DNA from 2 places in the Serratia sp. ID 25-353 genome. Region 1 is predicted to be linked to the other one. Evidence: predicted binding sites of a transcription regulator. Region 1 holds the regulator's gene; the other holds the start of a gene.
The links. The regulator PhoB, encoded in region 1, activates phosphate uptake and scavenging genes when phosphate is short. The targets are predictions, from matches to a motif close to CTGTCATAAAACTGNCNNAT.

Region 1 (4,198 bases):
TCGCGTTAATTTTTCACCGCATTCTCTGATAAAGCGGCGGGAACAATCAACCGGTTGGGTAAGGTAAAGATAAAGCGGGTGCCGATCCCCGGCTCGCTGAGGATCTCCAGCCGCGCGTCGTGATGGCTGAGCGCGTGTTTGACGATCGCCAGCCCCAACCCGCTGCCGCCGGTTTGGCGCGAACGGGCCTTATCGACGCGGTAAAAACGCTCGGTCAGGCGCGGCAGGTGTTCGGCGGCGATGCCCGGCCCGTTGTCGCTGACCTGGAACTGCGCACCATGCGCCGTCTGCTGCCAACTCACTTCGATGTGGGTGCCCTTCGGCGTGTGATTGACCGCGTTGTACACCAGGTTAGACACCGCGCTGCGCAACTGATCTTCATTGCCGAACACGTTGAGCTGTTCGTTCACCCGGAAGCTGATCTCGTGATTGCCACCGCTCAACGATTGCGCCTCGCGCTGCAACACTCGCAGCATCAGCGGGATATCCACCCGCTCGTTCATGTCGACATTGGGCGCCGCCTCGATGCGCGACAGCGTCAGCAGCTGCTTGACCAGCCCGTCCATCCGACGGGTCTGTTCTTGCATGGTGCCGAGCGCCTTGCTGCGCAGCGAGCCGTCCTGCTCTTCGTCGCCCATCATCTCCAGGTAGCCCTGCAGCACCGTCAGCGGCGTGCGCAGTTCATGGCTGACGTTGGCGAAGAAGTTGCGCCGCGCGCCTTCCAGCTGGCGCATCTGGGTGACGTCGCGCGCCACCATCAGCAGCTGCCCTTCGGAATAAGGCATCACGCGGAATTCGACGTAGTGTTCGTTGTTCAGCTGCAGCGTCAGCGGGCGCGAGAACTCCTGCTGTTGCAGGTAGTGGCTGAATTCCGGATAACGCAGCAGGTTGAGGATGTGCTGGCCGTTGTCTTCCGGCCAGCGAAAGCCGAGCAGATGCTGCGCCAGCCCATTACACCAGAAGATGTTGCCTTCGACGGTGGTCATCACCACCGCATCAGGCAGCGATTCGGCCCCGCTGCGAAAGCGCTTGATCAGCAGCGCCAGCTCGCGCCGGCGGCGGCGATTGCGCTGCTGCATCTGATACAGGCCATAGAACAGCGGCTCCCAGCTCCAGCGGCCGGGTGGCGGCGTCATGCTGCGGTCAATCCACAGCCAATGGGAGAGTTTGAGCTGGTTGTAGAAATTCCACACCAGCGCAGCCAGCGCGGAGGCCAGCAGGAACCAGGGCAGATAACCGAAAATCAGCCCCAGCAGTAAGGCGGGCAGGCAAAAAAGAGCCAGCTCCAGAGCCAGCCTCTTCCACGACAGACGTTCTAACACGGCATATTCTCCAGCGCAGCGCGATCAGTAGCGCGTTGAGAACCGGTAGCCGGTGCCCCGAACGGTTTGAACCATTTTATCATGCCCACTGGTTTCTAACGCCTTGCGGAGCCGACGGATATGCACGTCAACGGTACGGTCTTCCACATAAACGTTAGTGCCCCAGACGTGATTAAGCAACTGCTCACGGCTATAAACCCGCTCCGGGTGGGTCATAAAGAAGTGCAGCAGCTTGAACTCGGTCGGCCCCATGTCCAGCGCCTGATCGTTAGCCATCACGCGGTGGGAGGACGGATCCAGACTCAGCCCTTGCATTTCAATCACTTCTTCCACCGCCATCGGTGAAATGCGGCGCATGACCGCCTTGATGCGCGCCACCAGCTCCTTGGGCGAGAACGGCTTAGTGATGTAATCATCCGCCCCCACTTCCAGGCCGCGCACGCGGTCTTCCTCTTCGCCGCGCGCGGTCAGCATCATGACCGGAATATCGCGGGTCAGCGCTTCGCGCTTCATATGTTTGATAAACTGAATGCCGGAACCGCCGGGCAACATCCAGTCGAGCAACACCAAATCAGGGAACGGCTCAGACAGGCGCGTCACGGCGCTGTCATAATCCTCGGCTTCCAACGGTTGGTAACCATTCTGTTCCAACACAAAGCACACCATCTCACGGATCGGCGCTTCGTCTTCCACCACCAGTATGCGTCTTGCCATCGTCAATCCTGCCAATGTGTTAGCGACTTTGCGGGCGCCATTATGCGTCAGTTTTGTGACACTTTTATGAAAAAAAGCGGCTGTTATAGGCAGTAAGCATAGCGATTATTTCCCGGCGCAAAGAAAAATCATTCCGTGGTCATCGCCATTGCGCCGGGACAGCCGCCGCCGCGGCCTTTATAATCATCGCCATTACCTTTGCATCCGGGAGTGTCATGCGCCTGATCCACACCTCTGACTGGCATCTTGGCCAGTACTTTTTCACCAAAAGCCGTGCCGCCGAACATCAGGCTTTTCTGAACTGGCTGATCGAACAGATCGAGCAGCAGCAGGTGGATGCGCTGATCGTCGCCGGGGATCTGTTCGATACCGGCTCGCCGCCCAGCTACGCCCGCGAGCTGTACAACCGCTTCGTGGTGGAACTGCAGCGCACCGGCTGCCAACTGGTGGTGTTGGGCGGCAACCACGACTCGGTAGCGACGCTGAACGAATCGCGGGAACTGCTCTCTTGCCTGAACACCACGGTGATCGCGAGTGCGCAGGGCTCCCTTGAGCAGCAGATCGTGGTGCTGAATCGGCGCGACGGCCAGCCGGGCGCGGTGCTGTGCGCCATTCCTTTTCTGCGGCCGCGCGATCTGCTCACCAGCCGCGCCGGCGAATCCGGCGCGCAGAAACAGCAGGCGCTGCAGGAAGCCATCGCCGAACATTACCAAGCGCTGTATCAGGCGGCCTGCGAACGCCGCGATCGGCTGGGCCTGCCGCTGCCGATCGTCGCCACCGGCCACCTGACCACCGTCGGCGTCACCACCTCCGACTCGGTGCGCGACATCTATATCGGCACCCTGGACGCCTTCCCGGCGCAGGCCTTCCCCCCTGCCGATTACATCGCGCTGGGCCACATTCACCGCGCGCAGAACGTCGCCAAGTCGGAACATATTCGCTATAGCGGCTCACCGATTCCGCTCAGCTTCGATGAACTGGGCAAAGCCAAAAGCGTCTTCCTGGTCGATTTCGCCGACGGCGCCCTGCAGCAGGTAGAGGCGTTAACGATCCCGCAGTTCCAGCCCATGCAACTGATCAAAGGCGATCTGGCCGAGATCGAACGGCAGCTGCAGCAATTTGCCGACTATGCCGGCGAGCTGCCGGTTTGGCTGGATATCGAAGTGGCGACGCAGGACTACCTCAGCGATATCCAGCGCCGCATCCAGCTGATGGCGGATGAGCTGCCGGTGGAAGTGGTGCTGCTGCGGCGCAGCAAAGAGCAACGCCGCCAGGCGATCGCGCAGCAGGACAAGGAAACGCTGAACGAGCTGAGCGTCAACGAGGTGTTCGAACGGCGCCTGGCGCAAGAGGCCGACATGCCCGAAGCGCGCCAACGGCGGATGCATCAACTGTTCCGCCAGGTAGTCGATGCGGTGCAGCACAATCTTGAGGAGCCCCACCCATGAAGATCCTCAGCCTGCGGTTAAAAAACCTCAACTCGCTGCAGGGCGAGTGGAAAATTGACTTCACCGCCGAGCCGTTCGCCAGCAACGGCCTGTTCGCCATTACCGGCCCGACCGGCGCGGGCAAAACCACCCTGCTGGACGCCATCTGCCTGGCGCTGTACCACCAGACGCCGCGTCTCAACGTCACGCCGAGCCAGAATGAACTGATGACCCGCCACACCGCCGAATCGCTGGCGGAGGTCGAATTTGAGGTTAAGGGCATCGGCTATCGCGCCTTCTGGAGCCAGCGCCGCGCCAAAAACGCGCCGGACGGCAATCTGCAGGCGCCGAAGGTCGAACTGGCGCGCCGCGAGGACGGTAAGATCCTGGCGGATAAGGTGCGCGATAAGCTGGAGATCACCGCCGCCATCACCGGGCTGGACTTCGGCCGCTTCACCAAATCGATGATGCTTTCTCAGGGGCAGTTCGCCGCGTTCCTCAACGCCGACGCCAACGATCGCGCCGAGCTGTTGGAAGAACTGACCGGCACCGAAATCTACGGGCGGCTGTCCGAACAGGTGTTCGAATCCCACAAGCAGGCCAAAACTGACCTGGATGCGTTGCACCAGCGCGCCAGCGGCATCGAGCTGCTGAACGATGAACAGCGCTACTCCCTGACTGAACGGCTAGCGGCGCTGAGCGCGCAGGAAAGCGCTCTCGGCAAGCAAACCCAGC
Region 2 (4,198 bases), 1.7 Mb from region 1:
CCGCCGATGAACACCGCGCCTTCCAGCGCATAGTTCACTTCGCCGCGCGGGCCGCAGGCGATGGTGGTCAGCAGGCCGTTTTTCGAGCGCACCGCTTCTTTGCCGGTGTTCATCAGCAGGAAGCAGCCGGTGCCGTAGGTATTCTTCGCCATGCCCGGTTGAACGCACAGCTGGCCGTACAGCGCCGCCTGCTGGTCTCCGGCGATACCGGCGATAGGAATACGCGTGCCGCCCTTACCGCCGATGTTGGTCTGGCCGTATACCTCGGAGGAAGGACGGACTTTCGGCAGCATGGCGCGCGGGATATCCAGCACTTCCAGCATGCGCTCATCCCAGTCCAGCTCGTGGATGTTGAACATCATGGTGCGTGAGGCGTTGGTGTAATCGGTGACGTGTACGCGCCCCTGGGTCATTTTCCACACCAGCCAGGTATCGACGGTACCGAACAGCAGTTCGCCGCGCTTGGCGCGCTCGCGGGCGCCTTCGACGTTGTCCAGGATCCACTTCACCTTGGTGCCGGAGAAGTACGGGTCAACCACCAGGCCGGTGTTGTGACGGATGTACTCTTCCAGACCGTCGCGCTTGAGCTTCTCGCAGATGTCGGCGGTGCGGCGGCACTGCCAGACGATGGCGTTGTAAATCGGCTTGCCGGTCTCTTTTTCCCAGACGATGGTGGTTTCGCGCTGGTTGGTGATGCCGATGCCGGCGATCTGATCGGAACTGATGTCGGCTTTCGCCAGCACTTCTACCAGCGTCGAGCTTTGCGACGCCCAGATCTCCATCGGGTCGTGCTCAACCCAGCCGGCCTTTGGATAGATCTGCGGGAATTCGCGCTGCGATACCGCAACGATGTTGGCGTCGTGATCGAGCACGACGGCGCGTGAACTGGTGGTCCCTTGGTCGAGTGCGACAATGTATTTTTTTTCTACAGTCATGGTAATTATCCTGCTGTTGTTAACCGTTTAAAACTGCACCCATCACGCTTTGCGCTGCTGGGTCTTGGCATCAGGCTCTTCTTCCGTCACGCAGACGTCGCACGGCAGGTGGCGGCCAATCAGCGCGCGGTAACCGAAAGCGCCCAGGCCACAGCCGACGATAGGGGCGAAGATCGGCACCAGGAAGTACGGGATGTCGCGTGCGCCGGTGAAGGCGACTTTGCCCCAGCCGGCCAGGTAGGCGAACAGTTTCGGCCCGAAGTCGCGCGCCGGGTTCAACGCAAAGCCGGTCAATGGTCCCATGGAGGCGCCGATCACGGCAATCAGAATACCGATCAGCAGCGGCGCCAGCGGGCCGCGCGGAATGCCGTTGCCGTCGTCGGTCAGCGCCAGGATCAGGCACATCAGAATGGCGGCGATCACCATTTCTACCAGGAAGGCCTGGCCGACGGAGATGTGCGCGTTAGGGTAAGTCGAGAAGATGCTGGCCAGTTCGAGGCTTTCGTTGCTGCCGCGCACCATGTGGTGAGCCGCTTCGAAGTCGAAGAACAGGTTGTAGTACAGCCCATAGACCAGGGCGGCGGCGCAGAAGGCACCGGCGACCTGCGCAATGATGTAAGGCACCACTTTGCGCCCGTCGAAGCAGGCGAACAGCCACAGGGCGAGGGTGACCGCGGGGTTGAGATGCGCGCCGGAAATGGCGGCGGTCAGATAGATGGCCATGGCGACGCCCAGGCCCCAAATGATGCTGATTTCCCACTGGCCGAAGCTGGCGCCCGCCAGTTTCAGCGCGGCAACGCAGCCTACGCCAAAGAAGATCAGCAGCGCCGTGCCGAGGAACTCGGCGATGCACTGGCCTTTTAATGTCGGACTGGTGGTTTGGCTCATAATGTTGTTGTCCTGCAAAACGGCGGTTGTTGGTTTATAGGCTCAGTTGGGTATACATCCGGCCTATGGGCACAGTTTTTTTCATCTCGTCCAATTATTGAATAAGGACGTGATGTAAATTTATCGTTAACGAACATAAACGAGAAATAGCGAAATCAAAATGTGTGTGGCGCGTCATAAAATTGAGCGATTTCGCGTCGTTTAGTGTTCTTTCTGAGCCATAAAAGTGTGATCTGACCAGTGATTTGGCGAGGGTTGTTAACAACTCGCGGTGGCGGCGGCGGGGATTTTCAGTTTTTGCTGATGGCGGGGGCAGGAAAATTGCAACAGACTGCGCGATGATCCGGTATGTTGCTAGACAGGCGGAGACTGGCTACTTACAATCGTTTTTAACGAATCGAGACTGGCGCGCCTTCCGTAACGGCGCGCGTCACTGAGCGCGATGCAATATTCGCAGTAGCTGCAGCCGATGTTGCGGCCGCTACTTATAGATGTACGCCTTGCTATCATGAGGGGACTGAAGCATGTCATTTGAAGTATTTGAGAAACTGGAAGCAAAAGTACAGCAGGCGATTGATACCATCACCTTGTTGCAGATGGAAATTGAAGAGCTGAAAGACAAAAACAATTCTCTGTCGCAGGAAGTTCAGGCTGCCTCCGGCAACCACGAAGCGCTGGTGCGCGAAAACCAACAGCTGAAAGAAGAACAGCACGTATGGCAAGATCGCCTGCGCGCTCTGCTGGGCAAAATGGAAGAGGTCTGATTCCTCACGCCATGCAGCAACGAAAAGGGCGCCTCAGGCGCCCTTTTTCATGACCGAAAATCACTCGATGTCGAGCGGGTCTTCGGAGAGGATGATGCCGGTGTTGTCGGCATACAGGTGATCGCCGGAGAAGAAGGTGACGCCACCGAAGTTGACGCGGATATCGCTTTCGCCCACGCCTTCGCTCACGGCACCCACCGGGATCGCCGCCATCGCCTGAATGCCGATGTCGAGCTCTTCCAGATCGTCCACCTGACGCACCGCGCCGTACACCACGATGCCTTCCCATTCGTTCTGGGCGGCCAGGCGCGCCAGTTCGGCGTTGATCAGCGCCCGGCGTACCGACCCGCCGCCGTCGACCAACAGCACGCGGCCGCGGCCGTTTTCTTCAAGCAGATCGAACAACAGGCCGTTATCCTCAAAGCATTTCACCGTGGTGATCTGCCCGCCAAATGAAGTACGCCCGCCAAAATTGGAGAACAGAGGTTCAACAACGTTCACCTCTTCATGATAGATGTCGCAAAGTTCGGAAGTATCGTATTTCATAGGATTTTACGTCTGTTTGCCGCTGGAATGTTCAGTATATCCCTTTATTCGCCCTGTTGGCAAAATCATCAGTTTTTAACTGAGCGCCACGCCGATGGCGAACAGCAGGTTGGCCAGCAACGCCGCCTTGACCATGTGCTCCAGCATCGGCCGCATGCCGACCGGCGTCGGATCGCGCAGTACGCGCAGGCCGTGACGCACCAACAGCGGGATCGCCAGCACGAACAGCCAGCCCCACGGGCTGTGGAGATTGAACAGCGTAAACAGCGCGAAACACAGCACCGCGCCGCCGAGCAGCAGGGCATGGTAAATGCGCGCCTTGTGCGGGCCGAGACGCACCGCCAGCGTGTTCTTGCCGTTTTCGCGATCGCTCTCGATATCGCGCAGATTGTTGATGTTGAGCACCGCCGTCGCCAGCAGACCGCAGGCGGTGGCCGGCAGCATCACGACGCTGTCGAAGGTGTGCGTTTGCAGATAGTAGGTGCCGGCTACGCTCAGCCAGCCGAAGAACACCAGCACCGAGATGTCGCCCAGCCCCAAATACCCGTAGGGCTTGTTGCCGACGGTATAGGTGATGGCCGCCACGATAGACAGCCCGCCCAGCACCAGGAAGCCCACTACGTCGCTGGGTTGCTCGCAGGCGACGGCGATCAGCGAACAGCCGGCGAGGGCGATCAGCACCACCGTCACCACCAGCGCCCGTTTCATCTGCGCCTGGGTGATCATGCCTTTTTGCATGCCGCGCAAGGGCCCGATGCGATCTTCTTTGTCGCTGCCTTTGACCGCATCGCCGTAGTCGTTCGCCAGGTTGGAGAGGATCTGCAGCAGGCCGGCGGTCAACAGCGCCAGCAGCGCCACTTCAGGTTTCAGGCTGCCGTGCCAGGCGGCGATGGCCGAGCCGACCACGATGGAGGCAAAAGCCAACGGCAGGGTGCGGGGGCGTAGACTTTCCAGCCAGGCGGAGATCGGGGTGGTGGAGGTTGATGAGCTCATGTTTCGCTTCTGTGTCCGTTACAAATAATTGTGGGAGGCAATGCCTCCCACACAGATGACTGACAAGACAAT

Region 2: the regulator PhoB is predicted to act here: its motif matches at 1,995-2,014, upstream of ACYF6X_RS23695 (MIP/aquaporin family protein).

Annotation. Positions count from the first base shown of each region.
Region 1 covers NZ_CM139236.1:3,224,049-3,228,246, forward strand. The annotation lists gene phoR (phosphate regulon sensor histidine kinase PhoR) at 6-1,322, opposite strand; gene phoB (phosphate response regulator transcription factor PhoB) at 1,347-2,036, opposite strand; gene sbcD (exonuclease subunit SbcD) at 2,252-3,484, shown strand; gene sbcC (exonuclease subunit SbcC) at 3,481-4,198, shown strand, end outside.
Region 2 covers NZ_CM139236.1:4,954,662-4,958,859, reverse strand. The annotation lists gene glpK (glycerol kinase GlpK) at 1-935, opposite strand, end outside; gene ACYF6X_RS23695 (MIP/aquaporin family protein) at 978-1,823, opposite strand; gene zapB (septal ring assembly protein ZapB) at 2,348-2,587, shown strand; gene rraA (ribonuclease E activity regulator RraA) at 2,648-3,133, opposite strand; gene ACYF6X_RS23680 (1,4-dihydroxy-2-naphthoate polyprenyltransferase) at 3,209-4,126, opposite strand.